Regions from separate parts of the Streptomyces sp. NPDC048584 genome, predicted to be linked through region 1. Evidence: predicted binding sites of a transcription regulator. Region 1 holds the regulator's gene; the other holds the start of a gene.
What was found. Region 1 encodes HrcA, which represses chaperone genes, less so after heat shock. Its sites were predicted from a motif close to TTNGCACTCNGNNNNNCNGAGTGCNAA; they were not measured.
Positions count from the first base shown of each region.

Region 1 (7,816 bases):
GACCATGTGTCCGCGTACGCGCTGATCGTCGAGGAGGGCACGCAGCTCGCCCGCCGTATCCGGCGGGGCGAGGTGCCGATGACGGACGACGACGTCCACGCGGACCGGTATCTGATCGCCGAGGAGACGCTGTCGGCGGCGGGGTTCGACTGGTACGAGGTGTCGAACTGGGCCACCTCGGACGCGGGCCGCTGCCTGCACAACGAGCTGTACTGGCGTGGCGCCGACTGGTGGGGCGCGGGGCCGGGCGCGCACTCGCACGTGGGGGGCGTGCGCTGGTGGAACGTCAAGCATCCGGGGGCGTACGCGGGGGCACTGGCGGCGGGACGGTCGCCCGGGGCCGGCCGCGAGGTCCTGTCGGACGAGGACCGGAGGGTCGAGCGGATCCTGCTGGAGCTGCGGCTGCGGGAGGGCGTGCCGCTGTCACTGCTGAAAGAGGCGGGACTGGAGGCGGCTCGGCAGGCGCTGGCGGACGGACTGCTGGAGCGGGGCCCGTACGAGGAGGGCCACGCGGCCCTCACTCTGCGCGGCCGGCTGCTGGCGGACGCCGTGGTCAGGGACCTGGTGGACTGATCACTCGGGGGAGTGAATCACTGCGGAACGGGGGTTCGGCCCCTAACCTGTTTCGTAGGCTGCCGCCGACAGTGCGCGGCGGATGTGGAGGGCCACGGAGATGACGGCTGTGGACGAACGTGGAGTCGCGGAGTTCTTCGCGGGGTTCGAGCCACCCGAGGGGCTCAAGGTGGAGTTGCTTCGGGGAGAAATCGTGATGATGGCCAGCCCTGATCTGGTGCACAACCGGATCGTCACGTGTCTCATGGACCAGATTCCGTACCGGCAGTGGGAGCGGCTCCAGACCCAGGACGTCGACATTGTTGACGAGGCCAGCGAGCCCGTACCCGATCTCGTGGTCATGAAGGTGGGTGTCGGTCCTGACTCCGGGCGCCTTCTGCCGTCCCAGATTGTCACGCTGGTCGTGGAAGTGGTCTCGAAGACCAGCGTGGACCGGGACTACGGTGTCAAGCGTCTGATCTACGCTGCGGGTGAAGTACCCGCATACCTGATCATCGACCCGATCATGGCGCAGTGCGTTCTCTACTCGGAGCCGGCCGGGCGCGGCGAGGGCGCCGACTATCAGGTACAGCGGGTCACCAGGTTCGGGGCGCCGCTGCCACTGGAACAGTTGGGCGTCGAACTGGACACCACCGAGTTCGGTACCTACAAGGGCGTCAAGCCACATCATCGCCCGTGACGAAGTCGATCAGTTCCTCCACCCGGCCGAGGAGCTGCGGCTCCAGGTCCTTGTAGGAGCGCACCGAGCCGAGGATCCGCTGCCACGCCTCGCCGGTGTTCGCCACCCGCCAGCCCAGCGCCTCGCACACCCCCGTCTTCCAGTCCCGCCCCCGCGGCACCCGCGGCCACCCGGCGATCCCCACGGACGCCGGCTTCACCGCCTCCCAGACGTCGATGTACGGATGCCCCACCACCAGCGCGTGCTCGCTCGTGACCGCCTCCGCGATCCGCCACTCCTTCGAGCCCGGCACCAGATGGTCCACCAGGACGCCCAGCCGCGCGTCGGGGCCGGGGGCGAAGTCCTCGACGATCGACGGCAGGTCGTCGACACCCTCCAGGTACTCCACGACCACGCCCTCGATGCGCAGGTCGTCGCCCCACACCTTCTCGACCAGCTCCGCGTCGTGCCGCCCCTCGACGTAGATGCGCCCCGCGCGGGCCACCCGCGCCCGCGCGCCGGGAACGGCGACGGAGCCGGACGCCGTACGGGCGGGACGTACCGGACCGGCGGCGGACGGACGCACCAGCGTCACCACCCGCCCCTCCAGCAGGAAACCGCGCGGCTCCAGCGGGAACACCCGGTGCTTGCCGAAGCGGTCCTCCAGCGTCACCGTGCCCGCCTCGCAGCGGATCACCGCGCCGCAGAAGCCGGTACCGGGTTCCTCCACCACCAGGCCGGGCTCGGCCGCGACCTCGGGGACCGGCTGCGGCTTCTTCCACGGAGGGGTCAGATCGGCGGAGTACTGGCGCATTCCGACGACGATACGAGGAGCCCGCCCGCCGCGATCAGTCCGACACGCCGAAACGCGCCGCCAGCGCGTCCCGCTGGGCCCGTACGAACGCCGCGTCCACCACCGCGCCGTGCCCGGGCACGTACCGCGCGTCCTCACCGCCCAGCTCGAGCAGCCGGTCCAGCGCGGCCGGCCAGTGCGACGGCACGGCGTCGGGGCCGGCCTGCGGTTCGCCCGACTCCTCGACCAGGTCGCCGCAGAACACGACCTCCGGGGAACCGGGGACGAGGACCGCGAGGTCATGGGCGGTGTGCCCGGGGCCCACGTTCGCCAGCAGCACCTGCCGCCCGCCGTCCGGCCCGAGGTCGAGCGTCCACTCGCCGGACACCGGGTGCCGTGGCGGCACCAGCGCGTCCACGGCCTCCTGCGCCACCCGCGCGTCCAGCCCGTGGCGCACCGCGTCCGCGCGCAGTTCCGCCCGCCCGCGCGCCGTCAGCACCGTCTCCATGCCCACCGCGCCGAACACCTCCGCGCCCGTGAGGGCCGCCGAACCGAGGACATGATCGAAGTGCGGGTGGGTGAGCGCGAGATGCGTCACACGACGGCCGGTGAGCGCGAGCGCCTGGGCCCGCAACCGCGCGCCCTCTCCCAGTCCGGACCCCGCGTCCACGAGCAGCACCCCGTCCGCGCCCACGACGAGCCCCGCCGTGCAGTCCCACACCGGCAGCCGGCACCGCCCCACCCCGGGCGCCAGTTGCTCCCATCCCGACTCTTCCCAAGTCACGGTCACGACGGGACGCTATCGGAGACGACGACGCCCGGCGCGGCGGCGCGGGGACCGGCCTTGCCCGGGGTGTACCCCCCGGCCGTACACTGGGCGGGGAAGTCTGGCACTCGCGTGCGAAGAGTGCCAGGCGGACAGGGAAGGTACCGCGCGGGAAGGCTTCTGGAGGTGTGCGCGATGCTCAGTGAACGCAGGCTCCAGGTGCTGCGCGCCATCGTCCAGGACTATGTGGGCACCGAGGAGCCCGTCGGCTCCAAGGCCCTCACCGAGCGGCACAACCTGGGCGTCTCCCCGGCCACCGTGCGCAATGACATGGCGGCCCTGGAGGACGAGGGGTTCATCGCCCAGCCGCACACCAGTGCCGGGCGCATCCCCACCGACAAGGGGTACCGGCTGTTCGTCGACCGGCTCGCCGGCGTGAAGCCGATGACCGGGCCCGAGCGGCGGGCCATCCAGAACTTCCTCGACGGCTCCGTCGATCTCGACGACGTGGTCGCCAGGACCGTGCGGCTGCTCGCGCAGCTGACCCGGCAGGTCGCCGTCGTGCAGTACCCGTCGCTGACCCGCTCCACGGTGCGGCACGTGGAACTGCTGTCCCTGGCCCCGGCGCGGCTGATGCTGGTGCTGATCACGGACACCGGCCGGGTGGAGCAGCGCCTGGTCGACTGCCCGGCGCCGTTCGGCGAGCAGTCGCTCGCGGACCTGCGCGCGCGGCTCAACAGCCGGGTCGCGGGCCGCCGGTTCACCGATGTGCCGAGCCTGGTCGAGGACCTCCCCGAAGCATTCGAGGCGGACGACCGCGGTACGGTCTCGATGGTGCTCTCCACTCTGCTGGAGACGCTCGTCGAGGAGAACGAGGAGCGGCTGATGATCGGCGGGACCGCCAATCTCACCCGCTTCGGACATGACTTCCCCCTCACGATCCGGCCCGTCCTCGAGGCGCTGGAGGAGCAGGTCGTGCTCCTCAAGTTGCTTGGGGAGGCGGGGGATTCGGGCATGACCGTGCGCATCGGGCACGAGAACGCCTATGAGGGACTCAACTCCACGTCCGTCGTGTCGGTGGGCTACGGTTCGGGCGGCGAGGCTGTTGCCAAGCTCGGCGTGGTCGGACCGACCCGCATGGACTACCCGGGAACGATGGGAGCGGTACGCGCAGTGGCACGGTACGTCGGACAGATCCTGGCGGAGTCGTAGTGGCCACGGACTACTACGCCGTACTCGGCGTACGCCGCGACGCGTCGCAGGAGGAGATCAAGAAGGCCTTCCGGCGGCTCGCCCGCGAGCTGCATCCGGACGTCAATCCTGATCCCAAGACGCAGGAGCGGTTCAAGGAGATCAACGCCGCCTACGAGGTGTTGTCCGACCCGCAGAAGAAACAGGTCTACGACCTGGGCGGCGACCCCCTCTCCCAGGCGGGCGGCGGCGGTGGCGCGGGCGGCTTCGGGGCGGGCGGCTTCGGCAACTTCTCCGACATCATGGACGCGTTCTTCGGTACGGCGTCGCAGCGCGGGCCGCGCTCGCGCACCCGCCGGGGCCAGGACGCCATGATCCGGATCGACGTCGAGCTCGACGAGGCGGCGTTCGGCACGACGAAGGACATCCAGGTCGACACGGCCGTCGTCTGCACCACGTGCAGCGGCGAGGGCGCCGCTCCGGGCACCACCGCGCAGACCTGTGACATGTGCCGTGGCCGTGGTGAGGTCTCGCAGGTCACGCGGTCCTTCCTGGGCCAGGTCATGACGTCCCGCCCCTGCCCGCAGTGCCAGGGCTTCGGCACCGTCGTCCCGACCCCGTGCCCCGAGTGCGCGGGCGACGGCCGCATCCGCTCCCGGCGCACCCTCACGGTCAAGATCCCGGCCGGTGTGGACAACGGCACCCGGATCCAGCTGGCCGGCGAGGGCGAGGTCGGGCCCGGCGGCGGTCCCGCCGGCGACCTGTACGTGGAGATCCACGAACTCCCGCACAGCACCTTCCAGCGGCGCGGCGACGACCTGCACTGCACGGTCACCATCCCGATGACGGCGGCGTCCCTCGGCACCAAGGTGCCGCTGGAGACGCTGGACGGCATGGAGGAGGTCGACATCCGGCCCGGCACCCAGTCCGGCCAGTCGATCCCGCTGCACGGCCGGGGCATCACCCACCTGCGCGGCGGCGGCCGGGGCGACCTCATCGTCCACGTGGAGGTCCAGACCCCGACGAAGCTCGACCCGGAACAGGAACGCCTGCTGCGTGAACTCTCCAAACTGCGTGGGGAGGAACGGCCTACGGGACAGTTCCAGCCGGGGCAGCAGGGGCTTTTCTCGCGGCTGAAGGACGCTTTCAACGGCCGCTGATGTCGGCCCGCCGGTGCTGTCCGGTTGACGTCGGGGGGTCTGCTGCCGGGGGTCCGGGGGTTGTCCCCCGGGCGAGCACAGTCAGCCGGGGCAGCAGGGGCTTTTCTCGCGGCTGAAGGACGCTTTCAACGGCCGCTGACGTCGGCCCGCCGGTGCTGTCCGGTTGACGTCGGGGGGTCTGCCGGGGGTCCGGGGGTTGTCCCCCGGGCGGGCGCAGTCAGCCGGGGCAGCAGGGGCTTTTCTCGCGGCTGAAGGACGCTTTCAACGGCCGCTGACGTCGGCTTCGGTGCCCCGGGCGAAAGTGGCTTATGCCAAGGGGAAGGGCAGGTTCGGAGTCGAGCGGGGGACGTGACAACATGCGGTCATGTCCTCCGTACTGACCGAAATCTGCCCGCACCCCGTCGTGCAGGCACCCATGGCGGGCGGTGTCGCCGTGCCGCAGCTCGCCGCCGCCGTGTCCGAGGCGGGCGGACTCGGTTTCCTGGCCGCCGGGTACAAGACGGCGGACGGGATGTACCAGGAGATCAAGCAGCTGCGGGGACTGACCTCCCGCCCCTTCGGCGTCAACCTCTTCCTGCCGCAGCCGGAGACACCCGACCCGGCCGCCGTCGGTGTCTACGCCCATCAGCTGGCCGGCGAGGCATCCTGGTACGAGACCGAGCTCGGCGACCCCGACAGCGGCCGTGACGACGGCTACGACGCGAAACTCGCCGTACTGCTGGACAACCCCGTGCCGGTGGTGTCGTTCCACTTCGGCGTCCCGTCCCGCGAGGCACTGGACGCCCTGCGCCGCGCCGGCACGTTCACGCTGGTCACCGCCACCACCGCCGAGGAGGCCCGCGCCGTGGAGCGGGCCGGCGCGGACGCGGTGATCGCGCAGGGTGTGGAGGCCGGCGGCCACCAGGGCACCCACCGGGACGTCCCGGACACGGACCGTTCCGGCGTCGGACTGCTCTCCCTCGTCGCCCAGGTCCGGGAGTCCGTCGGTATCCCGGTCGTCGCGGCCGGCGGCATCATGCGGGGCGGCCAGATCGCCGCCGTCCTCACGGCCGGCGCCGACGCGGCCCAGCTCGGCACGGCCTTCCTCGCCGCCCACGAGTCCGGCGCGCACTCCCTGCACAAGCGCGCCCTCACCGACCCCCTGTACGCCCGCACCGAGCTGACCCGCGCCTTCTCGGGCCGGCCGGCCCGCGCCCTGGTCAACCGTTTTCTGCGCGAGCACGGCCCGTACGCGCCCGCCGCCTACCCCGACGTCCACCATCTCACCGCCCCCCTGCGCAAGGCCGCCGCCAGGGCCGGGGACGCGCAGGGGATGGCGCTGTGGGCGGGGCAGGGCCACCGTATGGCCCGCGAACTGCCCGCCGGACAGCTGGTGGAGCTGCTGGCCGCCGAACTGGAGGCCGCCCGATGACCGCGCCGGTGTTCGTCGTCGACGACTTCGCCACGGACGGCTCCGGCCGCTACGTCCTCGACGGGCCCGAGGGACGGCACGCCGTCTCCGTGAAGCGGCTGCGGGCCGGTGAGGTCGTGGTCCTCACGGACGGCGCGGGACGCTGGGCCGAGGGCGAGGTGGACGCCGCCGAGGGCAAGGACCGGCTGGTCGTGCGGCTCGGCGAGGTCGTGGAGGAGCCGGCGGAGACGCCCCGGCTGACCGTCGTCCAGGCGTTGCCCAAGGGGGACCGGGGTGAGGTGGCCGTGGAGACGATGACCGAGGTCGGGGTCGACGTCATCGTGCCGTGGGCGGCGTCGCGGTGCGTCACGCAGTGGAAGGGCGAGCGGGGGGCGAAGTCGCTCGGGAAGTGGCGGGCGACGGCCCGGGAGGCGGGGAAGCAGTCGCGGCGGGTGCGGTTTCCCCGGGTGGCGGACGCGGTGACGAGTCGGGGGGTTGCGTCGATCCTCGCCGAAGCGGAGTTCGCGGCTGTGCTGCATGAGAGCGGTACGGAGGCGTTGGCGTCCGTCGAACTTCCCGTGTCCGGGGACATCGTGTTGGTGGTCGGGCCCGAAGGGGGCGTCTCGCCGGAGGAGTTGGCGTTGTTCTCGGAGGCGGGGGCCCGGGCGTTCCGGCTGGGGCGGAGTGTGCTGCGGACGTCGACGGCGGGTACGGCTGCGGGGGCGCTGCTGCTGGGGCGTACGGGGCGGTGGGGTTGAGCGGAGGGTCTCCCGTCCCCCGGGGGCGCTGCCCCCACCCCAGGTTCGGGACGGGAAGGGGCGGCGGGGGCGAACAAACCATCTGGCCGTATGCGCCCTACCGCGCCGCCCCCCACAGTGGCACGCTGCCATCCATGGGGGCGATGAAAAGGATCCGCCGGCACGCGCCGGCCATCGGCTTCGCCGTGGCCGCCCTGGCCGGCGTCACCGCGTGCGAGGACGGCGGCCTCAGCTCCGCCGCCGTCGCGTTCACCACCGACGAGACCGTGACCAAGGAACTCAACAAGCAGAAGACCGAGGTCCGCTGGCTCAGCTGCACCGGCGACTTCGGAGACGGGAACACCGCGAGCAAGAACGCCGTCGCCTCCGTCGACTGCCAGGGCGAGACCAAGGACGGCAAGGAGATCACCGTCTCCGGAAGGATCACCCACGCCGTCAACGGCGCCTGCGTACGCGGAAATCTGACCGCGAAGGTCGGCGGAAAACAGGTGTTCCGGGTCGATGGCCTGGGCGACTGCGACTCCAAG
Region 1 is NZ_JBICWF010000004.1:407,858-415,673, reverse strand. It holds gene hemW (radical SAM family heme chaperone HemW) at 1-573, shown strand, start outside; gene ACGFR9_RS12210 (Uma2 family endonuclease) at 674-1,252, shown strand; gene ACGFR9_RS12205 (DUF3097 domain-containing protein) at 1,230-2,045, opposite strand; gene ACGFR9_RS12200 (MBL fold metallo-hydrolase) at 2,080-2,814, opposite strand; gene hrcA (heat-inducible transcriptional repressor HrcA) at 2,986-4,002, shown strand; gene dnaJ (molecular chaperone DnaJ) at 4,002-5,141, shown strand; gene ACGFR9_RS12185 (nitronate monooxygenase) at 5,506-6,552, shown strand; gene ACGFR9_RS12180 (16S rRNA (uracil(1498)-N(3))-methyltransferase) at 6,549-7,289, shown strand; gene ACGFR9_RS12175 (hypothetical protein) at 7,424-7,816, shown strand, end outside.

Region 2 (7,816 bases), on a different contig from region 1:
CGGGAAGGGGCGGCGGGGGCGAATCCCGTCAGGGCAGACGCCCCGCCAGCGCCCGCAGCAGCCCCACCACACCCGCCGGTCCGTCGACCACCAGGTCCGAGCGTTCCCTCAGTTCCGTGACCTCGTCGCTGCCGCTGCACACCAGCAGCCCTGGGACGCCGGAGGCACGGAGCCGCTCGACCGCCCCGTACGCCGGCAGGTCGCCCAGGTCGTCGCCCGCGTACAGCACCGACCCCGCGCCGATGGACCGCGCGTGGTCCAGAAGGGCGACGCCCTTGTCCATGCCGGGCGGGCGGAGTTCCAGGACCATGCGGCCGGGCTCGACGATCAGACCGTGCCGCGCCGCCAGCTCGGTGAGCGGCGGGCGCAGGGCGTCGAACGCGGCCTGCGGATCGGTGGCCCGGCGGGTGTGGACCGCCACCGCGCGGCCGCCCTTCTCCTCGACCCACGTGCCCCGCCACGCCCCGGCCCGGTCCAGCAGCTCCGCGCGGACCGCGGCGACCCCGGGGTGCGGGGCGGGCGCGGTGACGGTGTCCGTGACCGCGTCCCAGCGTTCGGCGCCGTAATGGCCGAGGACGACCAGGTGCTCCAGACCCGGCACGCCCGCGAAGCCGCCGTGACGGACCGCGACGTCCGCCGGCCGGCCGGTGACGACCGCGACCGAAGCCACCTTCGGCGCGAGCGCGGCGAGCGCCGGCACCGCGTCCGGGTGCGCGCGGGCCCGCTCCGGGTCGGCCACGATCGGCGCGAGCGTCCCGTCGAAGTCGAGCCCGATCAGCGCCTTGTCCGGCCGGGAGAGAAGTGCGTCCAGTCCGTCCCGTCCCGCCCGCGTGGCGGGCACCGGCGTGGAATCCGTAGGGCTGCCCATGCGTCCCAACCTATCCACGCCCGCCGGTCTCCCGCAGCGCCTCCAGCTGCTCCAGGAACCAGCGCGCCGGGGGCAGCGCGGTCGCCGCCGCCGTCAGGCGCTTGGCGCGCTCGGCCCGTTCCTCCGGGCCCATCGTCAGCGCCTCGTGCAGGGCGCCGGCGGTCTCGACGATGTCGTACGGATTGACCGTGAGCGCGTCCTCACCCAGCTCCTCGTGCGCGCCCGCCTCCCGTGACAGCACCAGCGCGCACCCCGCGTCGGAGACCACCGGGACCTCCTTGGCGACCAGGTTCATGCCGTCGCGCACGGGGTTGACCAGCGCCACGTCCGCCAGCCGGTACGCGGCCAGCGAGCGCGCGAAGTCGTCCTTGAGGTGCAGCAGGACCGGTCGCCAGCCCTCGGTGCCGTACCGCTCGTTGATCTCCTCCGCGACCCGTGCCACCTCCGCGGTGTAGTCGCGGTACACGGCAAGATCCTGCCGGGAGGGGTAGGCGAAGGCGATGTGCACCACACGTTCGCGCCACTCGGGGCGGTCGTCCAGAAGCTGCCGGTAGGCCAGCAGACCGCGCACGATGTTCTTCGAGAGCTCGGTCCGGTCGACCCGTACGATCGTCCGGCGCCCCTCGCCGATCTCCTCCCGGAGCGCCACGATCCGCTCCTCGACGTCCGCCTCGTGGGACCGGGCCCGCAGGAAGTCCGCGTCGGCGCCGAGGCCGTGCACCCCGATCCGGGTGTCCCCGAGCCCGCCCGCGAACTGCTCGCAGCACGCCGTGAACGCGTCCGCCCAGCGGTGGGTGAGGAAGCCGAGCCGGTCCGCGCCCAGCATGCCGCGCAGCAACTGCCCGGCGATGTCGTCGGGCAGCATGCGGAAGTACTCCGGCGGCGCCCACGGCGTGTGCGAGAAGTGCGCGATGCGCAGGTCCGGGCGGAGCTCACGGAGCATCCCGGGGACCAGCGTCAGGTGGTAGTCCTGGACCAGGACCGCCGCACCCGGCGCCGACTCCTCGGCCAGCGCCTCGGCGAACGCCCGGTTGTAGGCCTCGTACGACGCCCACTGCCTGCGGAACTCCGCGTCGAAGACCGGCTCCAGCGGCGTCTGGTACAGCATGTGGTGGACGAACCACAGCACCGAGTTCGCGATCCCGTTGTACGCGTCCGCGTGCACGTCCGCCGGGATGTCCAGCATCCGTACGCCGTCCTCGCCGGCCCCGCGCCGCACCGCCTCCCGGTCGCCGTCGGACAGCGCCGAGCACACCCACAGCGCCCCCGCGTCCGGCCCGATCGCCGAGAGCCCCGACACCAGCCCCCCGCCGCCCCGTTTGGCGCGCAGCGACCCGTCGTCCTCCACCGTGTACGAGACGGGCCCGCGATTCGACGCGACCAGCACCTGAGCACCCTGCGTGACAGCCATACGCCTCAACCTAGCCCGGCCCCAGGGGCCTCAAACGCACACTTCGGCCGTATACGGATCAGGCGACCCTGCGTGCCTGGTACTCCGCGACCTCCGTCATCGGCGGCCGTTCCTCCGTGTCGACCGAGTACGTACGGGGCTCGAAGTTGTCGCCCGCCCGCTCGAACTGGGTCAGGGACGGCCGGATCAGATGGCCGCGGGCCAGGCGCAGCTGGGCGGTGCGGTAGATCGCGGCGGCCATCCGGCCGAGGGCCTGGCCGTCCTGGTGGCGGTGCTTGCGGACGCCGACGTCGACCTGGGCCAGCGCGTCCAGGCCCACCAGGTGCAGCGCGTCGACCAGCATGCCCAGCTCGACGCCGTACCCGACCGGGAACGGCAGCTGCTCGAGGAGGCTCCGGCGGGCCGCGTACTCGCCGCCGAGCGGCTGGACGAAACCGGCCAGCTGGGGCCAGTGCATGTTCAGCAGCGGGCGCGCCATCAGCTCGGTGACCCGGCCGCCCTGACCGGCCGCCACCGTGCCGGAGGCGTGTCCGTCGGACACCGTGAGCGGACGGTCGTACATCGCCTTGACCAGGTGCACGTCGGGCTCGGTGAGCAGCGGGCCGACGATGCCGGAGACGAAGTCGGAGGAGAACTCCCGCAGGTCCGCGTCGACGAAGCACACGATGTCGCCCCGGGTGACGAGCAGCGACCGCCACAGCACCTCGCCCTTGCCGGGCACCGCGGGGATCCGGGGCAGGATCGCGTCCCGGTGCACCACGGTCGCGCCCGCCGCGGCCGCCGCCTCGGCCGTACGGTCCGTCGACCCCGAGTCGACCACCACGATCTCGTCGACCAGCGGAACCCGCAGTACCAGGTCGTGCCGGAGCACCGACACGATGTCGCCGACCGTCGCCTCCTCGTTGAGCGCGGGCAGCACCACGCTCACGGTCTGCCCCGTGGCGCGCTTCGCCGCCAGGATCCGGTGGAGCGGCCGGTCGCCCACGGACCAGGAGCGGTCGGTCAGCCAGCGTTCGACTTCTTCCAGCACGCTCCCGGGCTCCTCACTGGCCTGTGATCCGTCTCGCGGTTCGGACGGGCACTCTCCACCCCGCAGGCCGTCGGTTACAGTCTTGAACAACGCCCGTGACCACCGCATGCCGGGGTCACCGCGTGGACAACAACTGAACACCGCTCATCCAGAGGGGCAGAGGGATACGGCCCGATGAAGCCCCGGCAACCCTCCAGCCGGCTCTTGTCACACAGACGTGGCGAGGCTCCCGGCTAGGGAAGGTGCCAAATCCGTCTCACGGCGAGATGCGTCGTGAGGAAGATGAGGAGAAAGGGCCTCGCCTCCATGGCTGTGCAGACTGTTGCAAGCACCACCGATTCCGCGGTCGACCTCGGCCCCGCAGCGGCGCTCTCCTGCCGCGAGTGCGGCCACCGCGTCCCGCTCGGCCCCGTCTTCGCCTGCGAGGAGTGTTTCGGCCCGCTGGAGATCGCCTACGACTTCTCGGCCTACGACACCGAGGAACTGCGCAAGCGGATCGAAGCGGGACCCGCGAACATCTGGCGCTACGCGCCGCTGCTGCCCGTCCCGGCGGACGTGGCGGACAAGCCCAACATCAACCCCGGCTGGACCAAGCTCGTCCGGGCCGACAACCTCGCCCGTGAGCTGGGTGTCGACCCCGGCAAGCTGTTCGTCAAGGACGACTCCGGCAACCCGACGCACTCCTTCAAGGACCGCGTCGTCGCGCAGGCCATCGAGGCCGCCCGCGCCTTCGGCTTCACCACCCTGTCCTGCTCCTCCACCGGCAACCTCGCCGGCGCCGTCGGTGCCGCCGCGGCCCGCGCCGGCTTCCGGTCCTGTGTGTTCATCCCGCACGACCTGGAACAGGGCAAGGTCGTCATGGCCGCCGTCTACGGCGGTGAACTCGTCGGCATCGAGGGCAACTACGACGACGTGAACCGTTTCTGCTCCGAGCTGATCGGCGACCCGGCCGGCGAGGGCTGGGGGTTCGTCAACGTCAACCTGCGGCCGTACTACGCGGAGGGCTCCAAGACCCTCGCGTACGAGATCTGCGAGCAGCTGGGCTGGGAGCTGCCCGACCAGCTCGTCGTCCCGATCGCCTCCGGCTCGCAGCTCACGAAGATCGACAAGGGGCTGCAGGAGCTGATCAGGCTCGGTCTGGTCGAGGACAAGCCGTACCGGATCTTCGGCGCGCAGGCCGAGGGGTGCTCGCCGGTCTCCACCGCGTACAAGGCGGGGCACGACGTCGTACGTCCGCAGAAGCCGGACACGATCGCCAAGTCGCTGGCGATCGGCAACCCGGCGGACGGGCCGTACGTCCTGGACATCGCACGCCGTACCGGCGGGGCGGTGGAGGACGTCACGGACGAGCAGATCGTCGACGCGATCAAGTTGCTCGCCCGGAGCGAGGGGATCTTCGCGGAGACCGCGGGGGGTGTGACCGTGGGGGTCACCCGGAAGCTGCTGGAGAGCGGGGCGCTCGATCCTTCTCTGACCACCGTGGTGCTCAACACCGGCGATGGTCTGAAGACGCTGGACGCGGTCGCCGGCACGGGGATGACGGCGACGATTCGTCCCAGCCTCGAGTCGTTCCGTGAGGCCGGGCTGGCCTAGCGGCCGTTCTCTCGTCCTCGTCCGCGGGTCGGCGGGGGTTGATCGCGCCCACGCGGCGGCAGCCGCATGTCGATACAGCCCCGCGCCCCCTGGGTAAGTCACCTGACCGGAGGTTTTGTTGTGAGCGTTACCGTACGGATTCCTACCATTCTGCGTACCTACACCGGTGGGCAGGCCGAAGTGAGCGCCGAGGGGGCGACCCTCGGCGAGGTCATCTCGGATCTGGAGAAGAACCACACCGGGATCGCCGCCCGGGTACTGGACGACCAGGGCAAGCTGCGGCGGTTCGTGAACGTGTACGTCAACGACGACGACGTGCGGTTCGAGCAGGGGCTGGAGACGGCCACTCCGGACGGGGCCGGCGTCTCGATCATTCCGGCGGTGGCCGGAGGCTGATCATTACCGTCGGTAATGACGATGACCGAGCGTTTGGGACTTTGCCCCCTCCGTAAGAGAAGCGGAGGGGGCAATTCCATGGGATTGAGCGCGGTAGAGTTGGGGAACACGCCCCCGATCCACTGATCGGGAACCCTTGATTTCTGCCGCGAGCCCGACTGGATGTAGCCAAAGTGCGGGCCCCTTCCACGGCATTTGCGCTGATTGTCCGGTCCGGCTTGCCCTGAATTCAGGCGAATTCTCGCCACATTCCGGACCGGTGTCGTCCAGATTTCTCGTCCGATTGACCTGTTGCAGACGGCAGTTGGGCAGATACATTCAGCCGCGGTCGACGCGTTCCGGCGCACGCCCCCAACCGTTGGGGGGTGAGGTCTGACCCGGATCCGCGAAGTGCGGATCCGTGCAAGGGCCAGTAATAGGGGAGTTAGGCATGGCTCAGGGCACCGTCAAGTGGTTCAACGCGGAGAAGGGGTACGGCTTCATCGCGGTCGACGGTGGTGCGGATGTTTTCGTCCACTACAGCGCGATCCAGATGGACGGCTACCGCACCCTCGAAGAAGGCCAGCGGGTCGAGTTCGAGATCTCGCAGGGTCAGAAGGGCCCGCAGGCCGACATGGTTCGTCTCAGCGCCTGAACGCGCTATCAGCCGAAAGAATCTTCTGCCGGTGAAGGGCCCGCACCCCCCGGGGTGCGGGCCCTTCGCCGTGCCCGCGCCCTGCTCGCGCCGTGTCTGTGCCCTGCCCGCGGGGTGCCGCGCCGGGCCCGCCGCGTGCCCGCGCGGGGGGCGCGCCGTGTTCGCGGGCGGCTGAGCGCGTCCCTGTACTACCCATAGGCGCTTGCACTCGCATGGGTCGAGTGCTAATCATTGGCGTTAGCACTCTGAAGGTGAGAGTGACAACGTAAGGACCGGGTCGGTGAGGCCCGCAGGTCGTGTGGGGCAAGGAACCACAAGGCCGGCGAGCCGTCCGTCGCGGGCGCGGGCGCGGTCCGAAGGAATCACCCCCAGTCCTGGAGGGACCACTTCACATGGCCAAGATCATCGCGTTCGACGAGGAGGCGCGGCGCGGCCTCGAGCGCGGCATGAACCAGCTCGCGGACGCCGTCAAGGTGACGCTCGGCCCCAAGGGCCGCAACGTCGTCCTCGAGAAGAAGTGGGGCGCCCCCACGATCACCAACGATGGTGTGTCCATCGCCAAGGAGATCGAGCTCGAGGACCCGTACGAGAAGATCGGCGCCGAGCTGGTCAAGGAAGTCGCCAAGAAGACGGACGACGTCGCCGGTGACGGTACGACCACCGCGACCGTTCTCGCCCAGGCCCTGGTCAAGGAGGGCCTGCGCAACGTTGCCGCGGGTGCCAACCCGATGGCTCTGAAGCGCGGTATCGAGAAGGCCGTCGAGGCCGTCTCCGGTGCGCTCCTCGAGCAGGCGAAGGATGTCGAGACCAAGGAGCAGATCGCCTCCACGGCCTCCATCTCCGCCGCCGACACCCAGATCGGCGAGCTCATCGCCGAGGCCATGGACAAGGTCGGCAAGGAAGGCGTCATCACCGTCGAGGAGTCCCAGACCTTCGGTCTGGAGCTCGAGCTCACCGAGGGTATGCGCTTCGACAAGGGCTACATCTCGGCGTACTTCGCCACCGACATGGAGCGTATGGAGGCCGTCCTCGACGACCCGTACATCCTGATCGCGAACTCCAAGATCTCCAACGTCAAGGACCTGCTCCCGCTCCTGGAGAAGGTCATGCAGGGCGGCAAGCCGCTGCTGATCATCGCCGAGGACGTCGAGGGCGAGGCCCTGTCGACCCTGGTGGTCAACAAGATCCGCGGCACCTTCAAGTCCGTCGCCGTCAAGGCCCCGGGCTTCGGTGACCGCCGCAAGGCCATGCTCGGCGACATCGCCATCCTCACGGGCGGCGAGGTCATCTCCGAGGAGGTCGGCCTCAAGCTGGAGAACGCGACGCTCGACCTGCTGGGCAAGGCCCGCAAGGTCGTCATCACCAAGGACGAGACCACCATCGTCGACGGTGCCGGCTCGGCCGACCAGGTCCAGGGCCGCGTGAACCAGATTCGCGCCGAGATCGAGAACAGCGACTCGGACTACGACCGCGAGAAGCTGCAGGAGCGCCTGGCGAAGCTCGCCGGCGGTGTCGCGGTCATCAAGGCCGGTGCCGCCACCGAGGTGGAGCTCAAGGAGCGCAAGCACCGCATCGAGGACGCCGTGCGCAACGCCAAGGCGGCCGTCGAGGAGGGCATCGTCGCCGGTGGCGGCGTGGCCCTGCTGCAGGCCTCCCAGGTCTTCGAGAAGCTGGAGCTCGAGGGTGACGAGGCGACCGGCGCCCAGGCCGTGAAGCTGGCGCTCGAGGCCCCGCTGAAGCAGATCGCCGTGAACGCCGGCCTCGAGGGCGGTGTCGTGGTGGAGAAGGTGCGCAACCTGACCCCGGGCCACGGCCTGAACGCCGCGACCGGCGAGTACGTCGACCTGGTCAAGGAAGGCATCATCGACCCGGCGAAGGTGACCC
Region 2 is NZ_JBICWF010000005.1:117,127-124,942, forward strand. It holds gene otsB (trehalose-phosphatase) at 29-868, opposite strand; gene ACGFR9_RS13190 (trehalose-6-phosphate synthase) at 879-2,279, opposite strand; gene ACGFR9_RS13195 (glucosyl-3-phosphoglycerate synthase) at 2,338-3,309, opposite strand; SAM riboswitch class I at 3,451-3,598, shown strand; gene thrC (threonine synthase) at 3,616-4,902, shown strand; gene ACGFR9_RS13205 (ubiquitin-like small modifier protein 1) at 5,023-5,298, shown strand; gene ACGFR9_RS13210 (cold-shock protein) at 5,729-5,932, shown strand; gene groL (chaperonin GroEL) at 6,325-7,816, shown strand, end outside.
Region 2: groL (chaperonin GroEL) is a predicted target of HrcA. The motif match lies at 6,134-6,160, and genes of this name have one in related genera.